Regions from separate parts of the Maridesulfovibrio salinus genome, predicted to be linked through region 1. Evidence: predicted binding sites of a transcription regulator. Region 1 holds the regulator's gene; each other region holds the start of a gene.

Evidence for each region. The regulator sigma-54, encoded in region 1, starts transcription at its own class of promoters, with help from an activator protein. The targets are predictions, from matches to a motif close to CTGGCACGGNNNNTGCTT.
Region 2: the regulator sigma-54 is predicted to act here: its motif matches at 2,181-2,198, upstream of ACZ5PW_RS04015 (ammonium transporter).
Region 3: the regulator sigma-54 is predicted to act here: its motif matches at 2,464-2,481, upstream of ACZ5PW_RS19530 (Spy/CpxP family protein refolding chaperone).
Region 4: the regulator sigma-54 is predicted to act here: its motif matches at 1,698-1,715, upstream of ACZ5PW_RS00290 (LeuA family protein).

The regions. Positions count from the first base shown of each region.
Region 1 is NZ_AP042461.1:2,562,917-2,567,068, forward strand. It holds gene ACZ5PW_RS11685 (sensor histidine kinase) at 1-768, shown strand, start outside; gene rpoN (RNA polymerase factor sigma-54) at 1,049-2,464, shown strand; gene hpf (ribosome hibernation-promoting factor, HPF/YfiA family) at 2,517-3,056, shown strand; gene ACZ5PW_RS11700 (PTS sugar transporter subunit IIA) at 3,060-3,506, shown strand; gene rapZ (RNase adapter RapZ) at 3,692-4,152, shown strand, end outside.
Region 2 is NZ_AP042461.1:906,955-911,106, reverse strand. It holds gene ACZ5PW_RS04025 ([protein-PII] uridylyltransferase family protein) at 1-258, opposite strand, end outside; gene ACZ5PW_RS04020 (P-II family nitrogen regulator) at 380-718, opposite strand; gene ACZ5PW_RS04015 (ammonium transporter) at 857-2,059, opposite strand; gene ACZ5PW_RS04010 (TIGR03943 family putative permease subunit) at 2,578-3,336, opposite strand; gene ACZ5PW_RS04005 (permease) at 3,333-4,152, opposite strand, start outside.
Region 3 is NZ_AP042461.1:4,273,974-4,278,125, forward strand. It holds gene ACZ5PW_RS19515 (ABC transporter permease) at 1-779, shown strand, start outside; gene ACZ5PW_RS19520 (ABC transporter ATP-binding protein) at 788-1,450, shown strand; gene ACZ5PW_RS19525 (Spy/CpxP family protein refolding chaperone) at 1,655-2,140, shown strand; gene ACZ5PW_RS19530 (Spy/CpxP family protein refolding chaperone) at 2,530-3,003, shown strand; gene ACZ5PW_RS19535 (DUF4405 domain-containing protein) at 3,156-4,007, shown strand; gene ACZ5PW_RS19540 (two-component system sensor histidine kinase NtrB) at 4,029-4,152, shown strand, end outside.
Region 4 is NZ_AP042461.1:67,831-71,982, forward strand. It holds gene ACZ5PW_RS00275 (hypothetical protein) at 1-138, opposite strand, end outside; gene ACZ5PW_RS00280 (hypothetical protein) at 119-328, opposite strand; gene ACZ5PW_RS00285 (hypothetical protein) at 318-554, opposite strand; gene ACZ5PW_RS00290 (LeuA family protein) at 551-1,657, opposite strand; gene nifH (nitrogenase iron protein) at 1,982-2,809, shown strand; gene ACZ5PW_RS00300 (P-II family nitrogen regulator) at 2,882-3,229, shown strand; gene ACZ5PW_RS00305 (P-II family nitrogen regulator) at 3,230-3,604, shown strand; gene nifD (nitrogenase molybdenum-iron protein alpha chain) at 3,625-4,152, shown strand, end outside.

The sequences.
Region 1 (4,152 bases):
GCGGGGATGGCTCATGAGATCAACAATCCTATCGGTGGGATATTGCAGGGAGCTCAAAACCTTGAAAGAAAGTTTCTGCCGGACATTAAAGCCAATCATGTTGCCTGTGAAAAGGCGGGGTGTTCTATGGAGAGCCTCCGCAGTTATTATGAATTACGTAAAATAGGAAGTATTGTTAAAGGTATAAAGGAGTCCGGAGCCAGAGCCGCGGGTATTGTCTCTAATATGCTTGATTTCAGCAGGCCAGGTAAGGATAAGATTGAAGAGGTGAATCTTACTGATCTTCTTGAAGCATCGTTGAGCCTGGCAGCCAAAGATTACGATCTTAAAAAGAAATACGACTTCCTTCATATCAGAATTGTGCGCGATTATGATAAAGGGCTACCCGGTGTCGTGTGCTCAAGAACAGAAATAGAGCAGGTTCTTTTCAACCTTTTCAAAAATTCAGCCCAGGCAATAAGAGAGCATGGGCATTCAGGTGCACATCCGGAACTTCGTGTACGAACTAGAAGGAGGGGGGACAATGCTCTTATTGAAGTAGAGGATAATGGTCCGGGAATAAAGCCTGAAATACGCAGAAGAATCTTTGAACCTTTTTTTACCACCAAGCCTTCCGGTATAGGGACCGGACTGGGGCTTTCAGTTTCATATTTCATAATCACCCAGAATCACGGCGGCAGCTTCAGCGTTGAGCCAGCACCAGACGGTGGAGCTCGTTTTGTGATACTCCTTCCCCTAAAAAAAGAATCACTGGAATTCAACGCCTGATATTACCTCTCCGGCTTAAGTTTTCATTAATATACGCATTGCGGATTTACACTTGATCAGAACATTGGTACACTTTTTTCATAAGCAATGTTAATGGCTAAAAAATCTTGTTATTTCAATCAAATCAGAGGTTAGCTGTTGCAAGCTGCAGAGTAGTGTGGCATAGTTGAATCAAGCTCGGAAGAAATTTGAAGATAATTTTTCCGGTTGTATTTTTTAATCTGATTTTGAATGTAATCCTGTTTGAATATATTTATGATTACGAAGGTGGCAGACTTTTATGGGGTTGGAACTTAGACAACAATTAAAGCTTACTCAGCAACTGGTAATGACTCCCCAGTTGCAGCAGGCTATCAAGTTGTTGCAGCTTTCCAGGCTGGAACTTGTAGATTCCGTACATCAGGAGCTTATGGAGAATCCTATACTTGAGGAAATGGACCCTCAGGAAAGAACGGATTCACCGGACTCTGACGCCGGAACCGCAACTGCGGAAGAGGTCCAGATCTCCAAGGACGCTGAATGGGAAAATTATTTAGGTGAATTTTCCAGCACTTCCAAACAGTCTGCCTCGCGTGAAAGCGAATCTCTTGAGGATGGAATGTCCTTTGAGGCGAGACTCACCAAGTCCACTTCGCTTGAAGGGCATCTGCACTGGCAGCTTTGTCTCTCAGATCTTTCTGAAAAAGAGGTTGAGATTGGAGAGTGTATCATCGGAAATCTGAGCTCCGGTGGTTTTTTAAGGATTGAGTTGGAAGAAGTGGCTGAAACATGCTACGCTGAAATCGAAGAAGTGGAAAAGGTTCTGGATAAAATCCAGAAGTTTGACCCGGTTGGGGTGGCGGCAAGAACTCCTCAGGAATGTTTGATGCTGCAGCTTGAAGCACTTAAGCTTGATGATGACCCCATTCTTGTTTCACTGGTACGTGATCATCTGGATGATCTTGAGAAAAGGCGATACAAGCCTCTGGCAAGAAAATTCAAACTCAGTATGGAGGATTTAAAGAGTTATCTTGATTTGATGACAACTCTTGATCCATTGCCCGGAGCAAGTTTTTCAGGCGGAGACTCTTTCTATATCAGTCCGGATGCTTATGTTTATGAATATGACGGTGATTTTGTTATTGTTCTGAACGAAGACGGGTTGCCCAAACTGCAGATGAACGCTTTTTATGTTGAAACTCTGGCTTCGACCAAGGGGGAAGACAAGGAATATTTTCAGGACAAGATGCGCTCGGCACAATGGCTGATGAAAAGCCTCTATCAGAGGCAGCGTACATTATATAAGGTTCTTGAATCCATTGTACGCTTTCAGAGAGAGTTTTTCGCCCATGGTGTCACCAAGCTTAAGCCCCTTATCCTGAAAGAAGTGGCGGAAGACATTGAAATGCATGAATCCACGGTGAGCAGAATCACCACAAACAAGTATGTGTCTACACCGCACGGGATCTTTGAATTAAAATTTTTCTTTAACAGTGCTCTCGGACTTGATGACGGGTCTCAGGTTGGCTCGGAGTCGGTCAAGGCGATGATCAAAAAGCTGGTCGGTGAGGAGGATACCAAGAAACCGCTCAGCGATGAGAAGATCGCCGAAATGCTCAAGGCCAGTCTTGAGGTCAACATCGCGAGAAGAACTGTAGCCAAGTACAGGACTGCAATGGGGATACCTTCCTCCTCTAAAAGGAAAAAGGTTTTCTAGCCAGGCAGGTCCGGAGAAAAAAAGCATATTCACCTATTACGAAGGAGGCTCTATGAACGTAGCATTCACTTTTAAGAACTTCGACGCATCCGAACATCTGAAGGAATATGCAAACAGCCGTTTCTCCAAGCTAGTTAAGTATGTTACCAACCCTGAAAACACCGAAATGCAGGTTAACCTCTCGGTGGACAAGTTCAGGCATGTGGCTGAGGTTATCTTAACCTCCGATCATCTGCACATCAGTGCTTATGAAGTATCAGAAGACATGTACTCCACTGTGGACATGGTTCTGGACAAGCTCGAAGCCCAGCTTCGCCGCGCTCGTGAAAAGATGCGGAGTCATAGACGCAAGGAAGTCTCTTCCGCCCGCATGGATGTAATCAGCTATGCTGAAGAGGAAGTATACAGGGAACCCGTGATTGTCGAATCCGATTCTTTTGTTCCCAAGCCCATGAGTATTGATGAAGCTGCAGAACAGCTCCAGACCATGGACCATGAATTCCTCGTATTCCGCAATGCGGACAATGAAGCTATAAACGTAATTTACCGTCGCAATAACGGCGACTTCGGTTTGATTGACCCGGGATACTAACTGATGAATATAAGTGATAATCTGGCAAAGGACCTTGTAATCTACGAATTGGAAAGCTCTGACAAGAGCGGAGTTCTGAAGGAAATGGTTTCCACTCTCAATGCCGCAGGTATTGAAGTGGATGCAGAAAAGGCTTTAAAGGTCCTTAATGATCGAGAAAAACTTGGAACAACCGGTATAGGGGATGGCATAGCCATCCCCCATGGCAAACTTGAAGGACTTGAGAAAATAGTCGTGGTCGTCGGAAGATCCGGCGAAGGTATTGATTTCGAGTCCCTTGATCTGCAACCGTGTAGGATATTCTTTATGGTTCTGGCTCCTGAAAAAGGGGCCGGAGCCCATCTAAAGATTCTGGCCCAGATCTCCCGTCAGTTGAAGGATTCTGCCTACAGGCAGGCCTTTATTGAAACCGGGGATGAAGAGGAGCTGCACAGGCTTCTCGGGATTTAGATTTTTTCCTTGAAAAAATAAAGTCTTATGAATTAGCAATGAACTCTGGTCATTGCTAATTTTGTTTATGTTACTGTTGTCATGTCGGCCGGGGTTTTCATGTTAAAAATGCGGCGCGGGGATTTTTTAAGCGGATAAAAGTCTTTTTCTCCGCATGCCGGAAGTAGACGCGAAAGGAGCAGGACGTGAAGTGCGATGTCGATTCATTTCCGGTCATAGTTGTGACCGGTCTTTCAGGAGCCGGTAAATCAACTGTTCTCAAGGTTTTTGAAGATTTACGTTTTTTCTGTGTTGACGGGCTTCCCGCGGGAATGCTCCCGCGCCTTGTGGACCTTTTCTGCACCCGTGACAATATGTATCGGGGATTGGTTCTCGGGATGGATCTGCGTCAGTTGGAATTTAGCAGTGACTGGGAAGCCACGCGTGAAGAGCTGACCAAAAGAGGCTTTTGTCCAAGCATTCTTTTTCTCGAAGCGCGTCTGCCGGAACTGGTGCGCAGGTACGCTACAACTCGTCGTCTGCACCCCCTTGAGTCCAGAGATTTCGGTCTTGAGCAGGCTCTTGAAAAGGAAAAGGAAGCACTTGATACGGTCCGCCAGCAGGCTGATCTGGTTATTGATACAACCACTTATTCCATCCATGATCT
Region 2 (4,152 bases), 1.7 Mb from region 1:
GTCGGAAAAAGGTGCAAGATGTCCCCGTCCATAACCGCCTACAGCCACTATCGAAAGCTTCTCGTCAACTGAGATGATCCTGTTATCTACGGCCTCGGCCACCCGTTCCCGGAAATAGGTGTCCACCAGTGCGGACATCTGCTGCGGGAAATCCCGCGGCATGCTCCTGGAGCATGCCGCAAGAAGGATTTCCCGTCCGGCAAGCAGGTTATCTATTGAACCTCTTAGAGAGGTTTCGGGGGCTGTGTCCTGATTCATGCTTTGAATATGATTTGCTTTCCGCTTTTATGATCTTGCAGGAGCATCCAGCGCACCGGATGCTCCCTTACGTGAAACGAAAAGCTTCATCAGTTTGAATTAACAGGTATAAACGCTGAATCTAGATCGCTTCAGGACCGGTTTCACCGGTACGAATGCGCACTACTTCTTCTACGGGAATGACAAAGATCTTACCGTCACCGACCTTACCGGTCTTTGCAGCAGCGCTGACAGCCTCAATGACTTCAGGAACACGCTCTGCATCAACAACGATTTCAACCTTGGTTTTGGCCAGAAAATCCACCTGATACTCTGCACCGCGGTAAACTTCCTTATGTCCGCCCTGACGACCGAATCCTTTGACATCGGTCACTGTCATTCCCTTTAAGCCCAGCGAAGCAATGGCTTCCTTCACATCGTCAACCTTGAAAGGTCTGATTATTATTTCAATCTTTCTCATCAGATATAAACCTCATTCTTTAAATTTTATTCTATCCAGGAGTGCAGAGAGGCCCAACCTTTCTACCACCGGAGGAAAAACATGACCAGTCAGCAGTTCCAGCAGGCTTGAATCAAATCCAGTGCCCGCCGGGACAACTTAGATCTGATACCCGGCTTCACTGTGTTCGGAAACGTCAAGACCGGCGACTTCATCCTCTTCAGAAGGTCTGAGTCCATAAAACTTGTCAATAAGTTTGAACAGTATCCAGCTTACCGCAAAGCAGTATGCCCAGGTGGCAATACAGGACTCAATCTGAATCCAGAGCTGTCCGGGGTTACCATAAAGCAGTCCCTCAGCACCGATGCTGGCAAAAACACCGGTTGCGATCGCACCGAAAGTTCCGCCGATACCGTGGATGCCGACAACGTCAAGGGAGTCATCATAGTTCAGTTTGGATTTAAGCAGCACGCCACCATAGCATATTGCTCCACCGCCGAAACCGATAACAATTGCAGCCATGGGAGTTACAAAACCCGCAGCAGGGGTGATGGCAACCAGACCGGCCACAGCACCGGAAGCAGCGCCGAGAGTTGTAGGTTTGCCGCCATGGATTGTTTCAACAAGCAGCCAGCCCAGAACAGCAGAAGCGGCAGCCATGTGGGTAGTAACAAAAGCGTTGGCAGCAAGACCGTCAGCAGCAAGGGCGCTACCGGCATTGAAACCGAACCAGCCGAACCAGAGGATACCGGCACCAAGCAGAGTCATGGGCAGGTTATGCGGGATAAAAGGTTCTTTACCATATCCTTTACGCTTACCCATAACCAGACAGGCGGCAAGAGCGGCTGAAGCAGAACTCATGTGAACAACAGCACCACCGGCAAAGTCGAGGGCTCCGTCACTTCCCATCCAACCGCCACCCCAGACCCAGTGGCACATGGGGGAGTATACAAAAATCACCCAGAGGGTGGAAAAAATCAAAAGTGCGCCGAATTTCATCCGCTCGGCAAAAGCTCCGGTGATAAGTGCCGGAGTAATTACTGCAAACATGCACTGGAAAATCATGAAAAGAAGATGGGGCAGGTTATCAGCAGGACTTCCGGCAGTATCCATCCCCACACCGTTGAGTGCGAAAAAGTCCATTCCACCGATGAGACCGCCGATGTCGGTACCAAAAGCAAGAGTGTAACCGATTACAGCCCAGACGATTGAGACCAGTCCGAGCATGATAAAGCTCTGCATGATAGTGGCAAGCACGTTTTTGCTGCGCACCATGCCGGCATAGAAAAGGGCCAGCCCCGGAGTCATGAACATGACCAGAGCCGCACAAACAAGAATGAAAGAAGTATCCGCCGCATTCATTTTATATCAACCCCCGTTGATTATCTTTTTTACAATTTTGTCGCCAACTGCAATTCTAAACCAGTTCTTTTTTGCAAATTTGCAAATTTTGTCCTTCAAAAATGAATATTCAATACCTACTAAGCACAGTTTGTGCCAAAAACGGTCAATACCTAACCCAAAACAAGGTAAAAATATACCTAAAATACATATTTGAAATTTTCATATAAATACAAAGCGCATAAATGAGACAAATAAACATTTAAATAAAAAATGCAGCACTAAATTTAGTGCTGCGTCCTTCATTATATCCTAAAAACAGAATTTTATTATCTTAAGAAGTCAACGAACAAACAAGTTCACACCAACAGACCTGCACGCCAAACAAGGCAACAGAGAAGCCGAAAACCCAAGAACAAGGCTAAGCGTGAAACAAGAAGACAAGGAAGACACTCTACTCTCTATTCCGGAACACCCTCTTAACTAAAAGTGAGAACCAAGCTTCCCTCCGGTTTGACAACTCAAAAGAGCATGCAACCTTAATAGGCGAAGGGCTCGGCATCCCGAAACTCAAAAATAAAAGGAACTGAGGGAACACCACATTTCTCGATATGATCCACTGCAAGCAGATAATCAGGTGGAACAACAGCAGCCACAACCCCGGGCAATTCAAATGAAGGATTGCCGGAAGCAGACTCAACAAGCCTGCCGTAAACTTTGACCCATTGCCCTTCCGGCACCGGCAGATTACCCTCCAGCACAATACCGGCTCCGACAGCATCAGCAAGGCAGCAGACAATGGCGACGCGGGATAAAACCACGTAAAAACTGCCATCCGGACCTTTTCCTTCAAGCAACATTCCCCGCAGAACCACATCCTTTGCAATCTGCCCTCTACCTGACTGTAATATAGAAAAAGCCTCTGCCACATTCATTCGGAGATACTCTTTTCCATCGAAACTCTCACGGGCAACCACTTCCTCGACACGGGAACTCCTTGAAACATCAGAGAAAGAAAGATCCTCCTCCATATCCACCACAGAATTACCGGACACCGACCACAGACATAGCCCCGTAAAGCACAATGCAATAAAGCTTCTGGACACCCCGTGCCCATGGCTATGCGCGAACAACCGGACACCCCCAAGAAGCAGCAGAACTGCCCCACTGAAGGCCGTCAATAATTCAAATCTGGGATTCAGATAATGCCAATAAGGACCAGAAAGCGGAAGCCAGACCATGAATCCACCAAGAAACACGAGAGCCAAAGCATCAAAAAGGCAATAAATCATACTCATATCAGCCCCAGCCCCCCTAAAACAACAGACATGGCAAAAACCGTGAGCAACGGAACAAGAATAATCCACATAGCGACCCGCCCCTTGAAGACAGCCAGAAACATCACGGCCAGCTTAATATCAAGCATGGGCCCAAGGGCAATAAATGAGACCAGCGACACCTTTGGAAACATAGAAAAAGAAGCAGCCACAAAGGCATCGGCCTCAGAACAGACACAAAGAACAACAGCCAGTCCCATCATTAATATAATAGAAGGGAGCAATTCCCCCGAAAAAGAAGTGACGACATCTGCGGGAACAAAAGTTTTGAACAATGCAGCGGCACAGGCCCCAAGAATCAGAAACTTTGACATTTCCAGAAACTCACTCCCTGCATGGGATAAAAGAGTGGACAAGCCGGAACCGGAAACACTCTCACAACCGCAGGAGCAACCAGAATCTGCAAACCCTCCTATGGGAACCAGCCCTTTCAGCAGATCATGCGCTACGACCCGCTGAAACATCAACCCCAGCACTGAAGCAGGAACAGCCACGAAAAGGACCCGCCACCCAAGCATGGCCCAATCCCCCCGAAAGGCCACATAGGTGGAAACCAACACCACCGGATTTACGACCGGAGCCGCCAACATATATGGTATGGCAACTGAAGCGGGGACTCCCTTTCCCATCATGCGCCTTACAATTGGGACCACACCGCATTCACAGGTCGGCAACAAAGCCCCGGCTGTTATACCGCAGAGAATACGCGCCGGAACAGATTTCGGGACATACTTTTCAATATTATCCCTGCTCATATAAACCTCAAAAGCGGCCCCA
Region 3 (4,152 bases), 1.7 Mb from region 1:
TGGCAGATGAACTCAATATCAAGACCCACTGGTATCCTGAGGGACAATTTCCCCAGAACAGCCAAGAAGTTTTGATCGGGCGCAGAGCGGCAGCCGAGCTTGGCATGGTCCCCGGAGACATGATTGAAATCGAGGGGAACACTTTGAAAGTAGCCGGGATTCTGGATGCCACGGGGACTGAAGACGACAATGTCGTTTTCATGGACATTGATGTCCTGCGTAACAGCGTGGGAAGACCCGGTGCGGTCCACTTCATTGAAGTTGCCGCACTTTGCGCCGGATGCCCCATTGATGAAATTGTCCAGCAGATTGTAAAGGCCGTGCCGGACACTGAAGTCAAGGCCTTGCAGCATGTAGTTAAACAACGAATGTCAGCAATCGGCTTTGTGAACCGTATGGCATGGTCGGTCAGTGGTGTAATCCTGCTGACAGCCTGTTTCATGATCAGTCTGTCCATCTTTTCGGCAGTAAACGAACGCAGAACCGAGATAGGATTGATGCGATCGCTGGGCTTTTCCACCGGATCTGTCTTTTCAATATTCTGCCTTGAAGCTCTATTCATAGGCACCATGGCGGGAATTGCCGGTTACACGGGCGGGTTCCTCGCCAGTGGTGAAATACTCAAGGCACTTGATCTCGGGGAAGCCAATATCAACTTCGACCCGGCTGCATTCGGTGTCACCTTTATCGCTGTTGCTGGACTGTCTGTTCTTTCCGCAATTGTCCCATCCCTGCGGGCCACCCGCGTTGACCCTTCAAGAACCCTGGTTTCATTGTGAGGTCCGTTATGCTCCAGACACAATCAATCACTCATTATTACGGTAACGAAGAAAATACAGTCACAGTACTTGAAGATGTTTCCATCGATATTCCCGAAAACAGCTTTACTGCTGTTGTCGGGAGATCCGGTTCCGGAAAATCAACACTCCTCAGCGTCCTGTCCAGCCTCTTAAAACCCAAGAAAGGGAAGGTTTTCTTCAAAGACGAAGACATTACCGAATTAAACAACACAAAAACCGACAGCCTGCGCAGTAATGAATTCTCCATAATCTTTCAGTCACACCACCTTCTCCCCTATCTGAATGCCCATGAGAACGTATTACTGCCTTTCCTCAATAAAGTCAGACCGGTAAGTGAGAAGATGAAAGAACACGGTCTGAAATGCCTTGAAAGGGTAGGGATAGGAGATCTTGCAAACCGGCTGCCCGGACAATTATCCGGCGGAGAACAGCAGCGGGTTGCGATTGCACGGGCACTGGTCAAGTCTCCATCGGTCCTGTTTGCTGATGAACCCTGCGGCAGTCTGGACAAAGCGACCGGGAATGAAGTCATGCAGATTCTCAAAGGATTGAATGACGATGGGCTCACCATTGTCATGGTAACTCACGACCCATTGCATGCAAAAATGGCCAGCTGCACTATCAGTCTGGAAGATGGCCGGATAATCTGAATATAAAGTTACGTAAGTGCATTATAAAGACCATACATGCACAACTTGTGCATGCTGGCGCAGTATGTTGCATTTCTTTTTTAACCAACCATTTCAGGATGTTTTGCAAAACCATTGATATCTATCGATTAATGAAAATGGCACAGCTGATGCTTATGTGAGAGGTAACAGAGCGATAGAGCAAACCCCCATAAGGAGATGCAAATGAAAAAGAAAATACTGATTCCGGTAATGGTCATTATGGTTGTCTCACTTGCAGGAACGGCTATGGCCCGAGGCGGGTATCATGGCGGTTCTCATAGAGAATATCACAACAATGGACAGGCAGGCCTCTTCGGACAGCTTACTCCTGAGAAACAGCAGGAAGTAATAGCCATCTTCCAGAAACACGACAAGCAGATCAGGTCTATCCAGAATCAGATGTGGGCTAAACGGACAGAGCTTCAGGCACTTGTTGAATCCGGCAAAGCTGAAAAAAAGGACATCACCTCACTTGTAAATGAGATGACAGAGCTTAAGGATAAACAATTCACCCTTCGCAATCAGGTATCCGACGAGATTGAGCAGGCCACAGGTATTGCCATGCCCGTGTTCGGCTGCGGCGGATTCGATATGGATAATGGCAGAATGGGTTTCGGCAGACACCATCGCGATGATCGTCGCGGCGGCTGCTGGGGCTTTAACTCCTAACCTTCTTCACATATATAGCATCATTCTCCCTGCGTAACAGAAAATACCCTGGAAAAAGCCGGAAGGTCTCGGAGACCTCCCGGCTTTTTCACGTTCTACCAACATTGGCATGCATTGGCATACATTGACTATGAGTGAACAACTTTCCCTATTTATTGTTTACCTCTCATTCCCCCTCCCCAAAAGAGCCTGTGCAGCTTCTTTGCACACTCCAGAGTGAGCAGTCCCTCTATGTGCAAAAACATGCGCAACATATTGCACAAGAGTCTTTAGGGCTGCCAGATTCAGCGACACAACACACTGAAATAGATGAACTTAAAAATATGGCACGCCAGATGCTATGTAAGAAATCGAGAGGGCAACAACTTTTAACAGCATCAGGAGATCATATGAATAAAAAAGCTCTGGTCCCGATGATTATCGTGCTGATTCTGGCAGTGGCTTCCGTTGCCATAGCACGAAACGGCTACCAACAATCCGGCTATCATGGCGGTAACTGGGAAGCCTACAATCAACTGACACCTGAAAAACAACAACAGGTGCAGACAATTCTAAAAAAATATGAAGACGTTTTTCAGTCTCTCAAAAGTCAGCAATGGGCCAAAAGGACAGAACTCAATGCTCTGGTAGAATCCGGCAAGGCCGACAAGGATACCATCCACGCTCTGGTTCAGGAACTCTCCCAAATCAGGGACAAGGTTTTCACAGAGCACAAAAAAATGGCTGACGAAATAGAAAAGGAAACCGGAATCACCTTTCCATCCATGGGACAGGGATTTGGTAAGGGCAACAGAGGTTGCGGTAATTACCGTCAGGGAGAATGTCCCGGTGGCGGAAGCAACTGCCCGGGCCTTGGATCCTGAGCCTTAACAAATAACGTTCATCTACACCTAATTACAGAAAACGGGAAAAAGGGGGGCTTAACCGGTCCCCCTTTTTTATTAATAACCCTTTCCCAGCGAGCACAATTCAGGGTATATAAAACGCATTACCATCATACCCCAAGGAGTTGACCATGTTCAGAAAAATCACTTCCCTAACCAGTTTTTTTTCCATAATAATGCTGACCCTGACCAGTATTGTTCTCTACTTCGTACCTCAGGGAAGGGTTGCCTACTGGGCAGACTGGACCTTTATGGGGTTAAGCAAAGAACAGTGGGGAGACATACACATCTGTACAGGTGTATTATTTATAACCTTTTCAATTCTTCACATCTGGCTGAACTGGAAGCCGATACTTGCGTATCTCAAAAAGAAATCCGGTGCTGCTAATTTCACATCTCCCGCATTTTTCATAAGCCTTATCATAACCCTGTTTGTCGCCTTCGGAACCATTGCCGGACTTCCTCCCATGCAGCAGGTTCTGGATTTCGCCACTTATCTCAAAGACAAAGGTGAACAGAAATACGGTGTCCCCCCTTATGGACATGCTGAACTGAGCCCGCTTGATATTTTTTGTAAACGGACCGGGCTTGACGTGGACAAGGCAGTTGCTTCGATTAAAAAAGCCGGACTGGAAATCGAATCGGGAAAGCAGTCCATAAAATCAATTGCGGCCAAAGCAGGAATCACACCTAAGGAACTGCATGAAATAATTCTCAAGGATCAACCGCAGACAATCGGCAGCAGACCAACCAAAGCAGAATCGGCAGAAAACGACCATCAATCCGGGATAAGTAACGGAGCCGGAATCGGCAGAATGTCACTTGAAAAATATTGCCTGAACAATAATCTGGACGTTAATACCGCGCTGGGCATACTCCGGAAAAAAGGAGCCGTGGTTGACAAGTCCACGACCATCCGTGAAATTGCGGCAACTCTTGGATTAAGCTCCCCCCGTGAAGTGGGCGCCCTGCTCAATCCATAATAAACTCTACCTTACGCATAAATGGAACTAAGTTCACAGAAATCACATAAACTGCCTCTTGCTCTTGCACTTCTGGCCCTGATATTACTCGGGGCCGGAAGTCTTTACCTTACCTGGCACAACCTTCGCCAGATGCACCAGACAG
Region 4 (4,152 bases), 1.9 Mb from region 1:
CTGTGGGACAAGCTGTCCCGCTTCAGTATCCAGTAGACATCTTCCTGCGGGGGCGCAGGAACGGACATTGCCGCTAACATAATATTCAACTTTCCCGTATACCGGTATATCTCTTAAATCAGTTATGCATAAGTTCATTGACAACTCTCCTCAGTTCCAAGGAAATCGGGCCTTCTTTCCTTATTATTTCAATTTCATGATCTACTTTTTTATCATCGGCCCTACTGAAAAAAATTTCCTTCAAGTTACTTTTCAGAATCAATAATATTGGGAGAAGAGCAACAGCTAAAATAGTAAGGCCAGGAAAAATTCCGGAGCTAAGGGTCATCCACAATTCCGTAATTTCTGTATAAAACATATTCTATTCCACCTCGGATAACTGGTTCCGATGTAAATCCTGCTTCAGGGCCTTTTGAGCAGGCACTGTCCGCGAGGGCCAAACGATTCGACAAATCATGCTGTCCGCAACTTTGTCGTAGACCATCGGAATATACAGGGCGGACCATCATGGTGATCCAGAAAAATATAAACAAAGCCCGTTTAATCAAACTCATGACAATACCTCCCCGCAACTGATCTTAAGCAATTCATTTCGGGTGAGCGGTCTGCTCAGCCGACATGAAAGCTGACGCACGGCTTCGGTGATGCCTGCAAGGTCAGTGGAAGTGCTGTCTACTCCACACTCGTCAAGAAAAGTTCTTACAGCTGCTCGCCCGCTCTTTCCTCCAACAGCCAGTTTACGCAGGGTCCCAACCGATTCAGGAGCATAAGGCTCAAACAGTTCGGGCGACTTGCTCAAGGCATGGGCATGCAGGCCGGACTCGCAGGCAAAAATATCTGTCCCGACCACAGCCTTGGTTCTTGATACCGGGACTTTTGCCGCGGAAGAAACATACATGCAGATTTCTTTCAGCACTTCTGTAGAATACCCGTCTTTCCCTCCTCTTAAGGCCAGATGGGCAGCCAATTCTTCAGTAGAAGCAATTCCCGAACGCTCGCCGATACCAAGAACGGATGAATCCACGTAGTCTGCACCGGACTCAAGTGCAGTTACTGCATTGGCTGTGGCCATTCCGAAATCATCATGGCAGTGCACAGCTATATCTATATTAAGTTTTGATCTGAATCTGGTGACCAGCTTTTCCATGGCCAGAGGAGTGAGTTGTCCAAGCGAGTCCGCCAGCCGTATCCGCGAAACCCCGCAGACTTCAGCATGCAGGGCCATGCTCAGGGAAAAATCCTCGTCTGCTCTGGAAATATCCTCAAGGCCAACTGAAATATATTTAAACCCGGCTTCACGGGCTGTCTTCACTGCCGCAGCAAGTTTACGCAAAATGGACTGGCGATCCATTTCCAGTCTTTTTTCAATATGCAGATCTGAAACCGGGACACCTATATTGATCCGGTCAACAGGCAACTCCGCGGCAGCAAGAATGTCTTTCTCTCTGCAGGGAGACCAGACACTCAGGTAAGTATCTTTTTTAACAGAGCTCAAATGCTGCGCAAATTCCAGAAGACCTTCCTGTCCTACCCACCCCAGCTCAATTTCTTCAACGCCAAGGGCGATAAGACCGGATGCGATATGCTTGCGGTTCTCAAGATTAAAATATGCTCCGAAAAGCTGTGCGCCTTCACGCAGGGTAGTTTCTATCAGCATTGTATCCTCCATAGGATTAAACATTATTACAGAATCCTTTGAGCACAATTGATGCCAAAACTTTCACCACTCACATCTACCTTAATTTATATATAAATTTCTCCCTTCAATGCTCCTGGAGATAACTACATAAATGTATCTTACTACATTTTTGTCTTTGAATTTCGTAGCTACCTACATTTTTGGTATCCAGATCCACAACTCCTAAATTTGAAATTAAATTCAATATTTCAGAACCTTAAAATCAAAAATACACTTTGGCACGCTCATTGCCTTATGGGAAACAGCATCAACGACAACAAAACCAACCCCATGGAGGAAATTATGAGAAAGGTAGCAATCTACGGAAAAGGCGGAATCGGAAAATCCACAACCACACAGAACACAGTAGCTGGTCTGGCAACCATGGACAGAAAGGTGATGGTCGTCGGCTGTGACCCTAAGGCTGACTCAACTCGTCTGCTTCTCGGCGGACTGGCTCAGAAATCTGTTCTCGATACCCTCCGCGAAGAAGGCGAGGATGTTGAACTTGAGGATATCCGTAAACCCGGTTTCGGTGACTCCTGGTGTGTTGAATCCGGCGGCCCTGAACCGGGTGTAGGCTGTGCAGGTCGCGGAATCATCACTTCAATCAACATGCTTGAGAACCTCGGCGCATACGAGGAGTCCGAAAACCTTGACTATGTTTTCTATGACGTACTCGGTGACGTTGTCTGCGGTGGTTTTGCAATGCCCATCCGTGACGGTAAAGCGGAAGAAATCTACATCGTCTGCTCCGGTGAAATGATGGCCATGTATGCGGCCAACAACATCTGCAAAGGTATCATGAAATACGCCCAGTCCGGCGGCGTACGCCTCGGCGGACTCATCTGCAACTCCCGTAATGTTGATAACGAAAAAGAGATGATCGAAGAACTGGCCCGCAAACTCGGAACCCAGATGATCTATTTTGTCCCCCGCGACAACGACGTTCAGCGTGCTGAAATCAACCGTAAAACCGTAATCGAGTGGAACGACGAAGTTCCGCAGGCCGATGTGTACAAAGGTCTCGCAGACGCAATCGACAAAAATGAAATGTTTGTTGTTCCTACCCCTCTCGAAATTGAAGAACTGGAACAGCTCCTTCTCGATTACGGCCTTCTGGAAGCTTAGACAAATATCCGAAAATTCAATTTCAATAAGCGCACAGCGCATCAATTTCAACAGCACACAAGGAGAGACAAAATGATGATCATGGTGAGAGCAATTGTAAGACCGGAAAAGGCGGACGATGTCCTTGCCGCACTCATGGACAACGGCTTCCCCGCTGTAACCAAATATTCAGTGGCAGGACGCGGTAAACAGCGCGGTATCAAAATCGGCGAAGTCACCTACGATGAGATTCCCAAGACCATGCTCATGAGCGTTGTCCCTGCCGACGACAAGGATTTTGTCATCAATACTATTATGGATGCAGCCCGTTCCGGCGTGAAAGGAGCATTCGGTGACGGTAAAATCTTCGTAAGCGATGTGGAAGACGTTTTCACCATCAGTTCCGGCGTAAACGAAGCAGCCCCGGTAGCGGAGGCCTAAATGAAAGAAGTAATCGCAGTCGTGCGGATGAACATGGTTAACCGCACCAAACAGGCCCTCACGGAAGCGGGCATAGATGCCTTCTTCGCCCACGAGGCCCAGGGCAGGGGAAAAGGATTCGTTAACTCCACCGTGCTTGAAGGCGCGGAATCCGGATACGAGGAAGCCGCAGCAGTACTCGGGGAAAAAGGTAAGCTCTACCCCAAAAGAATAGTCACCGTTGTTGTCCCGGACGAATCTGTTGAAACGGTCGTCAGCGCAATCATAAAAGTTAACCAGACCGGAAAGCCCGGAGACGGAAAAATTTTCGTCAACTCAATGGGTGACGCAGTAAGAGTCAGAACCGGTGAGACCGGCGCTAAGTCCATATCCTAGCACCAGAAGGAGATTTCAGAATGAGTACCAAGACTAAAGTGGTGCAGTGGGACCCGGCGGACGTCAAAGACGAACTTCTCAAGAAGTACCCGCCTAAAGTAGCCCGCAAGCGCGCCAAACAGATAATGATCAACGAAGCAAACGAGAGTGAAGCTCCTCCGGAAATCGTTGCAAACGTAAGAACCATCCCCGGTATCATCACCATGCGCGGCTGCACCTACGCAGGTTGTAAAGGGGTTATCATGGGCCCCACCCGCGACATCGTGAACATCACTCACGGCCCCATCGGCTGTGGCTTCTACTCCTGGCTGACCCGTCGTAACCAGACCGATGCCGGTCCCGATGGCGAAAACTACATGACCTACTGCTTCTCTACCGACATGCAGGATCAGGACATCATCTTCGGCGGTGAAAAGAAACTTGAGGCGGCCATTCAGGAAGCCTACGACCTCTTTCACCCCAAGGGAATCTGCATATTCTCGACCTGCCCGGTGGGGCTCATCGGTGACGATGTCCACGCCGTTGCCAGAAAGATGAAGGAAAAATTC